2 regions of the Acetobacter papayae genome follow, and region 2 is predicted to be linked to the other one. Evidence: riboswitches for the same ligand, from Rfam matches in the RefSeq annotation. Region 2 holds a riboswitch; the other holds the start of a gene.
The links. Region 2 has a riboswitch for cobalamin ahead of ABF757_RS00870 (DUF1636 family protein). Riboswitches for the same ligand answer to the same signal wherever they lie in the genome.
Positions count from the first base shown of each region.

Region 1: it holds a riboswitch for cobalamin, as region 2 does, so the genes downstream of both, ABF757_RS01365 (TonB-dependent receptor) here and ABF757_RS00870 (DUF1636 family protein) in region 2, are expected to answer to the same signal.

Region 1 covers NZ_JBDNWF010000002.1:114,179-121,898, forward strand. Annotated here, with positions in the region: gene ABF757_RS01355 (LysR family transcriptional regulator) at 1-840, shown strand, start outside; gene ABF757_RS01360 (arginase family protein) at 887-1,759, opposite strand; cobalamin riboswitch at 2,524-2,731, shown strand; gene ABF757_RS01365 (TonB-dependent receptor) at 2,770-5,073, shown strand; gene ABF757_RS01370 (PepSY domain-containing protein) at 5,164-6,603, shown strand; gene sodC (superoxide dismutase[Cu-Zn]) at 7,036-7,578, shown strand.
Region 2 covers NZ_JBDNWF010000002.1:1,068-8,787, forward strand. Annotated here, with positions in the region: gene cbiB (adenosylcobinamide-phosphate synthase CbiB) at 1-213, shown strand, start outside; gene ABF757_RS00860 (cobyric acid synthase) at 179-1,630, opposite strand; gene cobO (cob(I)yrinic acid a,c-diamide adenosyltransferase) at 1,643-2,290, opposite strand; cobalamin riboswitch at 2,354-2,586, shown strand; gene ABF757_RS00870 (DUF1636 family protein) at 2,628-3,101, shown strand; gene cobW (cobalamin biosynthesis protein CobW) at 3,098-4,156, shown strand; gene cobN (cobaltochelatase subunit CobN) at 4,179-7,418, shown strand; gene cobG (precorrin-3B synthase) at 7,418-7,720, shown strand, end outside.

The DNA of each region.
Region 1 (7,720 bases), 110 kb from region 2:
GAAAGGAGCTTTACACGCGCCGCAGCCCGTAGAGGTGTTACGCCATCAGCCCTGAGCCATACAATGCGGTTGCTGGAAGAACGGCTTGGTGTGACACTCCTGACCAGAACAACCCGGCGTGTTGTTCCGACCAGTGCGGGGGAATATCTTTTACAAACCATTCGTCCCCTGTTCGATGAAATCGAGAACAGGCTATCCAGCCTGGATGAGTTCCGAAAATCCCCCAGAGGCACGCTACGCCTGACTGTAACCGAAGAATCCTTGTCGTTTTTTCTGCGGCCTCGGATTGCTGAATTTCTGAAAAAATACCCTGAGATCACAATCGAAGTCTCTACCGACCTGCGACTGGTCGATATTGTTGATGAATCCTTCGATGCGGGCGTAAGGCTCGGAGAAATGGTAACACATGGGATGGCGTCTGTTCCCATATCACCTGATATCGAATTTACCGTTATCGGTTCCCCTGCCTATTTTAAAACGCACGCTTTGCCAAAAAAACCGAGCGCCCTTGCCGAGCACAACTGTATTGGCATTCGGCTGCCGACGCATGGAAAAATTTATAGCTGGCGCTTCAGACAGAATGGGAAAAACTTTAAATTTCAGCCGACTGGACAATTTATCTGCAACACGGTTTTTGCCACGCGTGATGCCTGTCTTGATGGCATAGGCCTTGCCTATATCCCAAAAATTGTTGCTCAACCCTATATTCAGACAGGAGAACTCATTCCTGTACTGGAAAAATTCTCCCTGACCCATGTGGGTTTTCATCTTTTTTATCCACGGCATGCACAACATGCCATGCCCCTATCCCTTTTCATTGAAGACATGAAAATGAAATAGCTCCATGAAGGTTCATACGTGAGCCTTCATAGGTAGGCCGGTGGGGTTAGCCGAGCAACGGAAGCTGTTTCATCATTTCCTGAAGATTCAGCGCGTCCCATGGTAGATGTTCAGCAATTGTCATGCCGACAACCTGCTTTTCCGTCATGACTGCCTTAACAAGTTTAAGGACATCAGGAATATTCAGTTTTCCTTCGGCGACATCTCCAAAATCATGCTTGCCTCGGCCCGGCTTTGCAAACAATACCGAACGAAAATTATGAGGATCCAGAACATCCAGATCGAGATGAATGGCCAGCACGTCTATCCCACTCTGATTGAGCCATTGCATAACGGGTTGAGCACCATCACGAACCAGTTGCGGTGAACAGGTGTGTATCCCGTGTTCTGCAATAAACTCGGCCTCATAGGGTAATGGATCGTGAATACCCGCAATCATGATATTTTTTGCGCCTACTGGCTTTTTTATAGCACTGGTCAGGTCTTGATCGCCATGGCCCGTCAGGGCTCCCAGCACATGAGCATGCGCATTTTTATACTGCGCAGGTGTCTGCACATCCGGATGTGTGTCGATCCAGAGGATGCCGAGCTTTTCGCCGTATTTTTCGGCCAACCATGCGAACGGAACCAAAGACACAAGGCAGTCTCCACCAAGAACGGCAATGGATGCGGGATTATGCCGTTCTATGATGTGCTGGGCATTATGGATCTGTTTTACAAGAACACTCCGGCCACACATGTCATTTTCTAGCAGCAGCGGTGTATCCGTTGGAACATCGACTGGCACTTCTTCTACAGGCCCCTTAGCGGGAGGAGCCAGCCATGCCAGCAGTCTGGCTCCAAGATAATAAGGCGGATTGTCACCACCCTGCCATTGCGGAAAAACAAGGCGAAGTGTGCTGCTGTCCTGCTTCGACACGGGATATCTCTCAAAATAATAAAGAATGTTTGACTATCTTTTCAAGAAGACACCGCAGTTGAAAAACCCTGAGCGCAATGTCCTGAACATGATAAGGCTTACTGTCAGTATTCGCATTCCAGCGCCTTTGTTCTGATAATATTTCATGAGTGAATGGTAATTGAAAGATATATATATTAATGAAAATATTTCACAATCATCTTTACTGAATAACCTATAGTATCGCACACATTCTTATTCTAGAGAATGCAAACAGCTCTCTCTTGAATGCTCGGCAATAGAAAAGACCGTGCCCGATAACCGCAGGACAGACAGCTTATATAAATGTTTTGGCCATCCGGGTTAACCCAGAGCCTTTCGGTTGGAATGCGCTCCTCCACCTTTTGCATCACATTGATCATCTCCTGCGCATGCAAAATGGAGTGTGCCCCTGCAACTTGGAGGTGCAATCCTGATGACATACCCGTGCCAGTGGAGAGTCTGGATATTTACCCCCAGTGCCTTCACCCCTAAGAGATTGCGGCCCGGCAGCAAAAGCAGATCAAGACGATCGACATTGTGCTGGTCATGGTTGTCTGTTGCAGAAGCTTTGCAGCCTTGCCACACTGGCTTGTGGCGAAACATGCGACACGTTTCGTGCTCTATCCCGTCTGGTCGGGTAGAAAAGGTATCGCGAAGCAGGTTTTTCCCGGTTATCGGGATAACAGATGTTGCAAAACATATTTACACAATATTTCTATTGACAGGGTTCGATCTTTTCCTGTTTAGCATGCGCCTGTCATGGTTCTTGTTGTATGCAAGTCATACAGGAAGCTAAGAGGGAAACCGGTTACAGGCCGGTGCTGCCCCCGCAACTGTAAGCCGTGAGGCTGCCGGAACATGCGCCACTGCTGTCTCTGCAAAGAGCACGGGAAGGCTCCGGCATGCTGAAGACCGGCAAGCCAGGAGACCTGCCATGGCGTGCAAGTCACGGACGAAGCTGCCGAACGGGGTGTGTCGGGGGCGAGACGATGCTCCATCGTTTCCATCGTGGTGACGTTCTGTCGGAGCAACCAGCCGTGCGTGCCGTATCTTCTGTCCTTGGCCTGATCCTTATTGGCGCCAGTTCTTTTTCGCCTGTCTGTGCCGCGTCCGCACAGGAAAAAAAGGCAAAGCCTCCGGTCCATAAAAAAAATACGACCTTGTGGCGGGGAGAGCCAGAAGAAGTCACGACTTACGGCAAAACGCCCATGCTCAAGATGGTGCCGGCCATTGGGGGTAAACTGGGCCTGTCTATCCAGCATTCACCGGCTACAATCAATGTCATCTCTCATGATCTGATGATGCAGCGTGGCTATGCACAGGCGGAAGATGCTGCCGATAGCGCCCCCGGCGTGACCTCGGGCGGGTCGCCTGGGAGCCCGAGCCAGTTGATGATGCGCGGCTTCACCGGCAACCAGATTCTGGTTCTGCGTGATGGGATCTATTTTGGCCCAACCACGATGGTGAACCGCCCTCAGAACAGTTTTAATCTGGAAAGCGTACAGATTTTAAAAGGGCCGGCTTCCGTTCTTTATGGTCAGGGGGCCGTGGGTGGTACGGAAGATATGCGCACACGTGACCCGGCCCTTGATGCGGCCCACGCCAATGCGCTGGTTTCCTACGGCAGTTTCAACACATGGAATGCCGGGATAGGTGGCTCCATCCCCATTACGAAAACACTGGCTATCCGCACCGATTTCAGCCGCACATCGTCCGATGGTTATGTCAAAGGAGCAGACCCTCACTCGAACGACTTTACCACCACCATTTTGTGGAAGCCGAGCGAAAAATTCAGTGCCCGCCTGAGCATGGACTATCTGACTGATCGCTTGTCCACCTATTATGGCACGCCACTGGTTGATCTTTCCCAGACAGGGGGGGGCGTAGGCGGTCTGTTAAGCTCCACAAAGGGGCTGGGCATAACCAAGTCTTCCATGTGGCAGTATTATAACGTGCGCAATGCTCAGGCCAGTTCGGTCAATGCCACGCCAACACTCCACCTGCAATGGCAGGTTACGCCTTCCCTTCTCATTCACAACAGCAGTTACTTTATCTATTCCAAACGGCTTTGGAACAATGCCGAAAGCCTGAGCTATATCAATGGTGCTGGCAGTGTGGATGCAAACGGCAACGCCATTACACCTGGGCGGATCGCACGAGACAGGTTTTACGTGTTCCAGAGCCAGCATCAGGTTGGAGATAGCCTGTATGCCCGTTTTGATTCCACGATTTTGGGCATGAAAAACCGCTTTACGCTCGGAGGAGATGCCTATTACCTGCGCTTCATCCGCAATCGGGGTTTTCCCGATGCGGATTACGCGGACAGTGTTTCTCTCGCCAACCCCGAACAAACCGCTTTGGGAAATTTTGCAGGAGAATACCCCTATAGAAAATCCCCGACCACGATGGTGCAGGCCGGGTTGTTTCTTGAAGATGTACTGAGTATTCGCGACAACCTGCGTTTGGTCGGTGGATTCCGTTACGACTGGCTATCGCTTGACCGGCAGAACTATAACCAGAACGGTAGTTACAACGCCTCAACAAGTTTCAAGGGAAATTACAACCCCAACAATTTCCGCATTGGTCCGGTTTTTGACATTACAAAAAACATCAGCGTGTATGGCATCTATACGACAGGAGAAGACCCCCCGGGCTCCAATATTTTTCTGGTCAATAGTGGCCAATTCACACGGCTGAGCCATTCGCGTCAGGGCGAAATCGGCATTAAGGCCACTGCATGGGGCGGACGTGTAACAACCACACTGGCGCTGTACGATATCCGGCGCACCCGTATGCTGGTTGCTACGGGCCTTGATACCGTAGCTACTGCAGGTGTGCAGACATCGCGCGGGCTGGAGTGGCAGGGCGATCTTGCGCTCAACCGCCACTGGAGCTTTTCGGGTAATGTGGCCTACACCTATTCCCGCTATGGTTCATTTCATCCCAGTGCTTCGGTTGATGCCTCAGGTAACGAGGTGCCTAATGTGCCTGCGGTTACGGCCAATGCTTGGGCGGTCTGGTCGCGGGTGCAGGATCTTCCGCTCGACCTTGGTGCGGGCGTTCGCTATGTCTCTGCCCGCAAGGGGGATTACGCCAATACGCTTACACTCAAGCAATATGCGACCGTTAATGTCTTTGCGGCATGGCATGCCTACAAAGGGGTAACCGTGTACGGGCGCATAGATAATATTGGCAACAAATACTTTATCCAGTGGGCGGATACGAGCTACTCCAATCAGGTGTTGCTGGGCGCGCCACGTTCTTTCTCTATCAGTGTTCAGGCTGGTTTCTAACGACCATCATCCTGAACCGGATATGATGGTAGTCTTTGCCGCATGCTTGAGATGCAGCAAAGGCGCTGATTCCCTAGGGGAAAACAGGTTATGACCACGCTTTCCCCCCGGCCTATCTCCATGCGCAAAAAATGCCTGCGGACCCTATATCTGATCCACCGCTGGCTTGGTCTGCTCATGGGGGTGTTGATGCTCTCATGGTGCCTGTCCGGCATAGTGATGTTATGGCGGCCATGGCCAACCCCGATTGCGGGCACTGAACTGGTGGGGCATGCGCCTCTGCTGCTGCCCCCCTCCTTGCCCATGGTTCCATCACTCATGGAACCGGGTTCACGGTTCCAGTCCTTTCGGCTTGGGATGGTGGGAGCCGAACCGGTGCTCACACTGTTTCCAGTGACAGGCACACCATTCGCTGTCGATCTGCGAACGGGGCAGACAAGCAGTATTCCTTTTCAGGAAGCCAGTATTAGCGCACAGGCCTATGCCGCCCTGTTGGGTGTGCAAAACGCGCCTGTGTTTGATGGCATAACAACGGATGACCAATGGGTTCTGGATACCCCAGCCCACCAGCAGGGTTTTGAACGCTTCCGCTTTCCCGGCCCTGCGCGGCTTGTCGTGTATGTCTCGCCCGTAACAGGTGATGTTGTACAGGCAACCGACAAAGTATCACGTGCATGGGCGTGGGTGGGGGCTATTCCTCACTGGCTTTACCCGGCTGTTCTGCGGCGTCACCCACCGGTCTGGAAAACAGTGGTCATTGTTTTATCGGGTGCTGGCATTTTTTTAACAGTAACCGGCCTGTTTATCGGTTGTCTGTGCCTGAGACGCCGCTGGCCGTTTTCCGCTTATCGGCGCTGGCATCTGGGGCACCATTTTTTCGGCATGCTGTTTGGTATCCTCGCATTATCGTGGATCACGACAGGCTTTCTGACCATGACCCCCGCAGGCCTGTTTGCAAGCGATAAGGACAGGCTGGATCCCGTGCATGTTACGGGCAGCATTAGTGGTTCTGAACTCCAGCTTCTTCTGGAGCGCATTGCGGCTTATAGAACAACGGGCTGGATAGATATACGCGGTGTGTTTCTGGATGGGCGCATCTTTCTGGCTGTTACTGATGGCAAGGGGCACCGTGAACGTCTGGATGACAATCTAACCCCCACACCACTGGAAACCAGCACACTAGGCCAATCTGCCCGTCTACTTACCACACCTGATTCATATTATTTCAACCGTTCAACGCATCCGCGCCATTTTCCTGTCATTCGTCTTACTGCGGATAATGGCGTGCTCTTTTATGTGGATGCCCAGACAGGCGCAGTGCAGGCGGCTTTCGATACTCCCGCCAGATATTCACGCTGGTTCGTATACGGCCCACATGACATCAATTTTCTGCCTTGGCTCAGAACGGCCTCTGCCCGGTTATGGGTGGTATTTCCGCTCCTGAGCGGTGTGTTTGTTCTGTATCTAGCAGGGATGGTGATCGGAATTCGACGCTTTATTCTGCTCTGGCGCAAGACGCGTTCATCCTGAGCAGCCCGCTTTCTGCTTTAGTCCTGTTCCGCTGCTGGAGCCTTATCCTCCTCCAGTGCGTATCCTAAAGCCGGTAGCCGTGTTTCAGTCGCAGTGTGACGTTTACCGCCCCACAAAACAGACCGGTTATCAGTATTACGATTGTTCCAAAATCAAAAAATACCGAAATGCGCCTTTCTGCTCCAACTTCCCATCCCTTCCCTAAAGGCACAGATAGATAGCCTGAACGACTGATTTTAACGACTTCCGCAAGCCGCCATGCCGGGTCACCTGAACTCTTGTGAGAGAGGTTCCACACAATATTCCTTGATTGAGGAACATCAGGGTCTGGAAAATGTTAAGCCAGCAGGTAACATGTGCAACAGGGTCGCATTTGAAAGAACACGGGGCTTGGCCTCTCCACTATCCCACGCTACATTGAAAGAGATGAAAATGATAAGGAATTCGTGGAAAAACCGGTTCGCCGCTCTCAGTCTTGGGCTGCTCGCTTTACCGGCATCTGCTTGGGCGGCAGATAAGCTCACGGGCGACATCAAAGGCAGCGACGGTGCAACGCATGGCACGGTAGAAATTACCGAGGCGCCCAAAGGTGTTATCCTGCGCATTGCTGCAACCGGCCTTACGCCCGGCTGGCATGGCGTGCATTTTCATGAAAAGGGCGATTGCACGCCACCCAGCTTCAAAAGTGCTGGCGGGCATATCCACCCACATGGCGTAACCAAGCCAGTGCATGGTCTGCTGAACGCCGATGCCAACGATTCAGGCGACCTGCCGAACATCTATGTCGCAACAGATGGTAGCGTGACGGTAGAACTGTATTCGCCCCTCGTTTCCGTCAACGGTAATGGTGGGCGCCCTGCCCTGCTGGATGCAGATGGCTCGTCCCTCGTGATCCACGCCAAACCCGATGACTACCAGACCCAGCCTATTGGCGGCGCTGGAGATCGCGTTGCCTGCGCGGTTCTGGCCAAATAAAGGCCTGATGGCGGCTTCCATGCTTATAAAGCTGGCCTCATCCGCCTTCAGGCTGAGGCCAGCGAAAGATGTGGCAGCCGTAGAAATTGCCGAGCTTCAGGGGAGATAACGCGGGCTTCCCGCTCGAAGCGCTACAGGGCTG
Region 2 (7,720 bases):
ATGGCTGGTGGGTTGGGTATTCGTCTCTCCGGTCCACGCCTGTATGCGGAAGGTCCCAGCCGCGACCCATGGCTGAATGATGGAGCCCCTGACCCCACACCAACTGATCTGGCTGCCGGACTGGTTCTTTACCGGCGGGTTGTGTTGCTGGCGACGTTGTTTCTGCTGATACTGTTTTTTACCGGCAGCCCGCTATACGGAGCAGGCCGGTAACATCGACATGGCGCTCAATATGCACGGCTAGCGCATCGAGTGTTTGTTCCATTTTTTCCGAGTAGCGCAATGTGGAGGGCTGTCCGCCTAGCCCTGCGATAAAAGCGGCGCGGAAGCGATCATCCGTAAACAGGCCGTGGAGATAGGTGCCGCAGATAAGCCCATCCGCCGACTGAGCGCCCTCCGCCCTGCCCTGCACGGTAGCAAACGGGCGAAGTCGGTCTGGCCCCTCCGTCGTGCCGAGGTGAATTTCATAACCGCATACCGGTTGACCGCTGGCAGCGTGAACGGCCTCTACCCGTCTGACATGTTTTTCCGCCAGCATGGTGGTTTCGACATTGAGTAGGCCCAGACCGGGCATATTGCCAGCAGGCCCTTCCAGCCCAAGGGGGTCGCTTACACTATTACCCAGAATCTGGTAACCGCCGCAGATACCTAGAACATGCCCGCCCCGTCGCACATGGGCAGTAATATCGATATCCCAACCCTGACTGCGTATAAAATCCAGATCAAGGCGGGTATTTTTCGTGCCGGGCAGAATAATCAGGTCACAATCTCCTGCGATCGCCTGCCCCGGCGCTATCATGGTCAGGTCAATGGCGGGCTCCTGTGCCAGAGGGTCCAGATCATCAAAATTGGCAATGCGTGAGAGCATGGGCACAGCCACTTTTATACGCCCACCAGAAGAGGTTCTGCGCAGATCGAGCGCGTCTTCCGCCGGAAGGGTGCTAGCGGCCGCAAACCATGGCAGAACACCAAAACCCGGCCAGCCGGTTTTTTGACGGATCAGGGCATAACCGTCATCAAACAGGCTTGGGTCCCCACGAAATTTATTGACGATAAAGCCTTTTACCATGGCAGCGTCAGTTTCAGGCAGAACAGCCTGTGTGCCTATGATCTGGGCAATAACACCGCCTCGGTCGATATCCCCTACAAGAATGACCGGCACATTCGCCGCACAGGCAAACCCCATATTGGCAATATCATTCTGCCGCAGGTTGACCTCGGCCGGGCTTCCAGCTCCTTCAACCAGCACCAGATCATAGGCTTCATGCAGGCGATGAAAGCTTTCCAGAACGGCTGGCATGAGTGCTGGTTTGAGTAAGGCGTAGTCGCGCGCCTGAACGGTTGCGCGCACCTGCCCCTGTACCACAACCTGACTACCCCGGTCGGATTCAGGCTTGAGCAGCACGGGGTTCATGTCCGTATGGGGTTCAAGCCCGCAGGCCAGTGCCTGAAGGGCCTGCGCGCGGCCTATTTCGCCCCCATTGGCAGTAACGGCAGCATTATTGGACATATTCTGGGGTTTGAAAGGGGCAACACGCAGCCCCCTCCGCAGGGCGGCGCGTGCAAGCCCGGCAACGAACAGGGATTTGCCCACATTCGAGCCGGTGCCCTGAATCATCAGTGCGGGCATGGGTAGGCGTCCTTAAAACTCGACGCCGGGCTGCGCCTTGATCCCGGCGCGGAACGGATGCTTGAGCAGTGTCATTTCGGTAACCAGATCGGCCAGTTCAATTAGTTCCGGCTTTGCGTTGCGGCCAGTCAGCACGACATGGGTCAAAGGCGGCTTTTCTTCACGCAGGAAGGCCAGTACGTCTTCAATGGGCAGGTAGTCATACCGCAGGGCGATATTGATCTCGTCCAGCAAAACCATACGGATTTCTGGGTTGCGGATCAGCTCCTTGGCTTTTTCCCAACCACGGCGGGCTGCGGCGATATCGCGCGCCTTGTCCTGAGTTTCCCATGTGAACCCCTCGCCCATAGCGTAAAACTGGCAGAGTCCACCAAAATGCGTCTCGATCAGCCGCCGTTCGCCAGTATCCCATCCGCCCTTGATAAACTGCACGACAGCGCAGGGCATTTCATGGGCGATACAGCGCAGGATCATACCAAAACCGGATGAGGATTTGCCTTTGCCCGCCCCGGTATGGACGATCACGAGGCCTTTCTCCCCTTCCTTTGTGGCCATCATCCGATCCCGTGCGGCTTTGATGCGCGCCATTTTCTGTGCGTGCTGGGCGGCATCATCCGTGGTGGTGGGTTCGTTTTGAGGCTGGGTAGAAGATGTTGGCATGAGTACGGAAGCTTCCGGTCCTGTCTGAGAATAGGCTCCAGCTTGACAGATGCGGCCTGCTAGCTCAATCCACTCAGGCTGGTTCCTGCGTCTGCCACCATGGCGGACATGGGCGAAGAGGGAATGCAGAAAGAAAGTGGGCCTGCCCGCTCTCCATAACGCAGCCGCCCCCGCGACCGTCAGCAGATCAGGTTTCCCCCAGAGCCACTGAGCGCAGGTTCGGGAAGGCGGGGAGGCCATGGGGGTTCGCGCCCGGATCTGTCAGCCGGGAGACCTGCCAGCACGGATTGAACGGACAGCCGGGGTGCGCTGTGGCCGGATATTCAGCCCTGTGCGCATGTCATGCGGGCTGGGTCTTGCCATACCCACGCCCTGCCCCATGACAGACAAGGGCGCAGCACAGATGGCCGCAGAAACACCCTCCGCTCAGACAATCCTTTATGTCTGTTCAACCTGCCGGGCTGGCGTGGCTCCAATAGAGGGGCAGCCTGTGGCGGGTGCCCGCCTGCTCGCCGCCCTGCAGGATGCCCAGGAGGCTTCTTCGGTCGACGCCGAAGATAAGCCCCGTCCGGTTATTCGTGCGGTAGAATGTCTTTCTGCCTGTTCACGGGGCTGCGCCATAGCCCTCGCCCGACCCGGTTCATGGACCTATATCTATGGCAATCTGAGCGAGGCCGATGTGGCGGATATTCTGCTGGGCGCTCAGGGCTACATAGCCAGTGCCGATGGCATTCCACCGTGGCGTGAACGCCCTGTCATTTTCCGCAAGCAATGCGTTGCCCGTATTCCTCCACAGGAGATTGCACCATGAACACTCTTGCCAAAATTCCCGTTACGGTTGTCACCGGCTTTCTGGGGGCAGGAAAAACCACCCTTATCCGCCATCTGCTGCAAAACCCCGGCGGACGCAGGCTGGCCGTGCTGGTGAACGAATTCGGCACGGTGGGTGTGGATGGCGAAATCCTGCGGGCCTGTGCGGATGAAAACTGCCCCGAAAGCGCGATTGTGGAACTGGCCAATGGCTGTATCTGCTGCACTGTTGCAGATGATTTCATCCCTACGGTTGAACAGCTCATGGCCCTGCCTCAGAAGCCTGACCATATCCTGATTGAAACCTCGGGTCTGGCGCTACCCAAGCCGTTGCTCAAGGCATTTGACTGGCCCTCCATCCGCTCGCGCATTACCGTCGATGGCGTGATTGCTCTGGCCGATGCGGAAGCGGTGGCAGTCGGGCGTTTTGCTCCCGACCCCGCCGCAGTGGACGCCCAGCGTGCGCAGGATGACAGTCTCGACCACGAAACCCCTCTGGCCGAAGTGTTTGAAGACCAGATTGCCTGTGCTGACCTCGTGCTGTTGACCAAGGCCGACCTTGTGGATGAGGCAACGCTGGAAGCCGCGCGTGCGGTTATTCTGGCCGAAGCGCCGCGCCCCCTGCCCGTTCTGCCCGTCCGTGATGGTGCGATTGACCCCACCGTTATTCTGGGCCTGAACGCAGCGGCGGAAGATGATCTGGCCGCCCGTCCCTCGCACCATGATGGTGAGGATGAACACGAACATGAGGATTTCGACAGCACGGTCGTAACCCTGCCCGAGATTGATGACCCCGAGGCATTGGCTCAGGCGATTATCCGCCTTGCACGCGAACAGGATATTCTGCGCGTCAAGGGGTATGTCGCGGTTCGGGGTAAACCCATGCGGCTTCTGGTTCAGGCTGTAGGGGCCAGAGTGCGCCACCAGTTTGACCAGCCATGGGGCAATCGCCCGCGTGAGGGGCGCCTTGTGGTTATTGCCGAGCATGACCATCTGAACCCGCAGGCCGTGCAGGCTGTTCTGCTCGGCGCGACCGCGCAGATACAGGCGGGCTGAAGCACAGGCGGGGCTAAGGGTAATGCATGTTATCTTCCGGGAAAACCGTGGCCTTGACGGGCTGGAGAATGCCACGGATCTCGGCCAGAGCCCTGCCCCGCTTGTTGTCCTGTCCTTTTCAGACAGTGACCTGAGTGCCTTTGCGGCAGGCTGGCAGGTTGGACAGGGCTCCCTGCCCGCGTTGCGCCTTGCCAACCTTGCCGCCCTTAAACATCCCCTGAGTGTCGATACCTATATCGAGCGTACTCTCGCCAACAGCAGGGCGGTGCTGGTGCGGCTGATTGGCGGCGCGGGATACTGGCGCTACGGGCTGGAACAGCTCAACGCTCTGGCCCGCTCTACCGGCATGGCGCTGGCTGTTATCCCTGCTGATGGCAGGGCTGACCCGACACTGGATGAGTTTTCGACCGTTCCTGCCGAAAGCCTGCGTAATCTTGCCCGGCTGTGTGACACAGGTGGGGCAGAGGCAGCCCATGCCGCACTCTGCTTGTTGGCGCAAACTGCAGGCATGCCCGCGCCGCCTGTGGCCCCAGTGCCTGTTATCCCGGATTATGGTTGGTACCAGCCCGGTATGGGCGTTATGCCTGCCCCGCCCGAGGGAGACCGCCCGCTTGCGGTTGTCGTATTCTATCGAGCGTATCTGACCAGTGCTGACACGGCACCCATTGATGCGCTGATAGAGGCCCTGCAAGTGCGTGGGTTTCGTGTCGCGGGTCTGTTTGCCCCCTCTCTTAAGGGAGCCGCAGCTCCATGGCTCCGTGCGGCACTTAGGCAGGCCAGCCCGGCCGTTATTGTCAACGCCACGGCTTTTTCCGGGCAGGATGCAGGGGGCTCTTCTCCACTGGATGCGCCGGGTTGCCCGGTTTTTCAGATCGCTCTTGCCACCAGCAGCCAGCAGGATTGGCAAGACGCCGAGCGTGGGCTTTCCCCAGCAGATCTGGCCATGCACGTTGTTCTGCCGGAAGTGGACGGGCGGATCATGGCTGGTGTTGCCAGCTTCAAGGCGCTGGAAACACCGGACGAGGCGCTCCAGTTCGCCCGGGCCATACATCAGCCTGTTCCTGACCGGATCGCGGCCATTGCGGACAAGGTGGCAGCTTGGCACAGGCTCGCCGTAACGCCTGCCCACCAGCGCGCCGTGGCGTTCGTGCTTTCCACCTACCCGGGCCGAACAGACCAGATGGCCCATGCCGTGGGGCTGGATGCCCTTGCCTCAACCGAGGCCATGCTGGAAACGCTGGCGGCGGAAGGCTATACACTTGCACAGGCGGGCGAGCCTCTGGCCACGGCCCTGTCAAGGCAGGAAGCCACATGGTCAGTCTCTGCATACAAGGCAGCACTTAAACGCTTGCCCGCTCTCCTGCGGGAGCAGCTTGAGCAGGTCTGGGGCGCGCCGGAGCACGACCCTGTCGTGCGCGATGGCATGTTTCACTTCGCGCTCACGCGCAGGGGCCGCATGTTGGTGGCTCTTCAGCCCGAACGCGGTCGTCATGCCGAGCGCGATGCGGATTATCACGACACCGCCCGTGTGCCTTGCCATGCGTATGTGGCGTTTTATCTCTGGCTGCATGAGCATGGCCTGCATGCTCTGGTGCATGTTGGCGCGCATGGCACGTTGGAGTGGTTGCCGGGCAAGGCTGTTGCCCTGTCGCAAACTTGCTGGCCGGAAGTGCTCTGCGGGGCCATGCCTGTCATTTATCCGTTTATCGTCAACGATCCCGGCGAGGCTGCACAGGCCCGACGGCGGATCGGGGCTCTTACCCTCGGACATCTGCCTCCCGCTATGGTGCAGGCCAATGTGCCAGAAAGTCTGTTGCATCTTGAACGGTTGCTGGACGAATACGCCACAGCCGATGGTCTGGACCCGGCTCGCCGCAACCGTCTTATCCCCCTTATCCGGGCAGAAGCCCGTGCTACTGGCGTGGAGGCTGATCTGGGGCTGGATACTGCGGCAAGCCCGGCAGAAGCCATGGTGCGGATCGACCGCTTTGTCTGCGACCTGAAAGAAAGCCAGTTTGGCGATGGCCTGCATGTTTACGGACAGGGCGAAGGCGAAAACCATGGCCTTGTGCGCGCACTGGCGGGCTTGCGGGTTGAAGCCGGGCCATCAGGCTCGCCCGCACGGGGGCGGACGGATGTTCTACCCACAGGGCGCAACCTGTATGCTGTGGACCCCCGCGCCGTGCCCAGCCGCGCGGCGCATGCGCAGGGGGTAAAGCTGGCGGAGGAACTGCTCCGCCGTCATTTGCAGGACCATGGAGACTGGCCAAAAGGGCTGGTTATCGATCTGTGGGGTTCCGCGACCATGCGCACGGCGGGGGAAGAATTCTCCATGGCGCTGCATCTTGCCGGGCTTGCCCCCATGTGGGAGCCGGGTTCGGAACGGGTATCGGGGTTTGAAATCCTGCCGCCCGTGCTGCTGGAGCGGCCCCGGATTGATGTCACACTGCGCGTATCGGGCCTTTTCAGGGATGTTTTTCCTGATCTGGCGCGGTTGTTCGATGTCGCAACCCGCGCGCTGGCCGAGCGTACGGGCGAGGATATGCTCAATAATCCTTACCGTCAGAGCGCGCCTCGTGTTTTTGGCCCGCGCCCCGGCACCTATGGTCTGGCCATGGAGGACCCGGCAGAACGGTTTGATGAGCAGAGCCGACAGGCTACGGGTGAAGCGTGGCTGAAAGCCTCTGAATGGAGCATGGACGCCACAGGCGCCATAAAGCGTGACCGCGCAGCGCTGGAAGAGCGGCTGCGGACGGCTGATACCTTCACCCATATTCAGGACCTGCCCGAAATGGATCTGTTGCTGGCCCGCGATTATGCTGCCCATGAAGGTGGATTTTCGGCGGCTATGGCGGCTCTGGGGCATGCTCAGCCTGCACTGTACCACCTTGATACAACCCGTGCCGGAGCACCACAGGCCCGTATTCTGGGCGAGGAACTGGCCCGCATTGTGCGCGTACGGGCGACCAGCCCGGTCTGGGCGGCGGGTATGATGCGCCACGGTTTTCGTGGGGCAGCAGAAATAGCGGCTACACTGGACAACTTGGCCGCCTTCGCCCATCTGACGCGGCAGGTGCCAGCACATCTGTTCGACCTGTATTTTGAAGCAACATTGGGGCGGGACGATGTGTCCGCTTTCATGGAGCGGGAAAACCCTATGGCTTTGGAGGCGCTGCGCACGCGTTTTCAAGCTCTGGCTACCGCAGGGCTGTGGCGGAGCCGTAGTAACTCCATTATTGCCAGACTGGATGCCCCCGGCTGATGTCAGGTTCATCCGCCCCCCTAATCAAAGGATGGTGCCCCGGCGCTCTTCGCCCCATGCTGTCAGGAGACGGGCTGGTGGTACGGGTGCGCCCACATGGTGGCTGCCTGTCGCGCGCGCAGGTTGGTGGACTGGCGGAACTGGCGCAGGCTTATGGGAATGGGCTGGTTGATTTTTCGGCCCGCGCCAACCTGCAACTGCGGGGCATAAAGCCGGAGGGGCATACCGCCGTGCTGGAGGGGCTTAACGCTCTGGACCTGCTTGATACTGACCCCGAGACAGAGTCAGCGCGCAACATCATG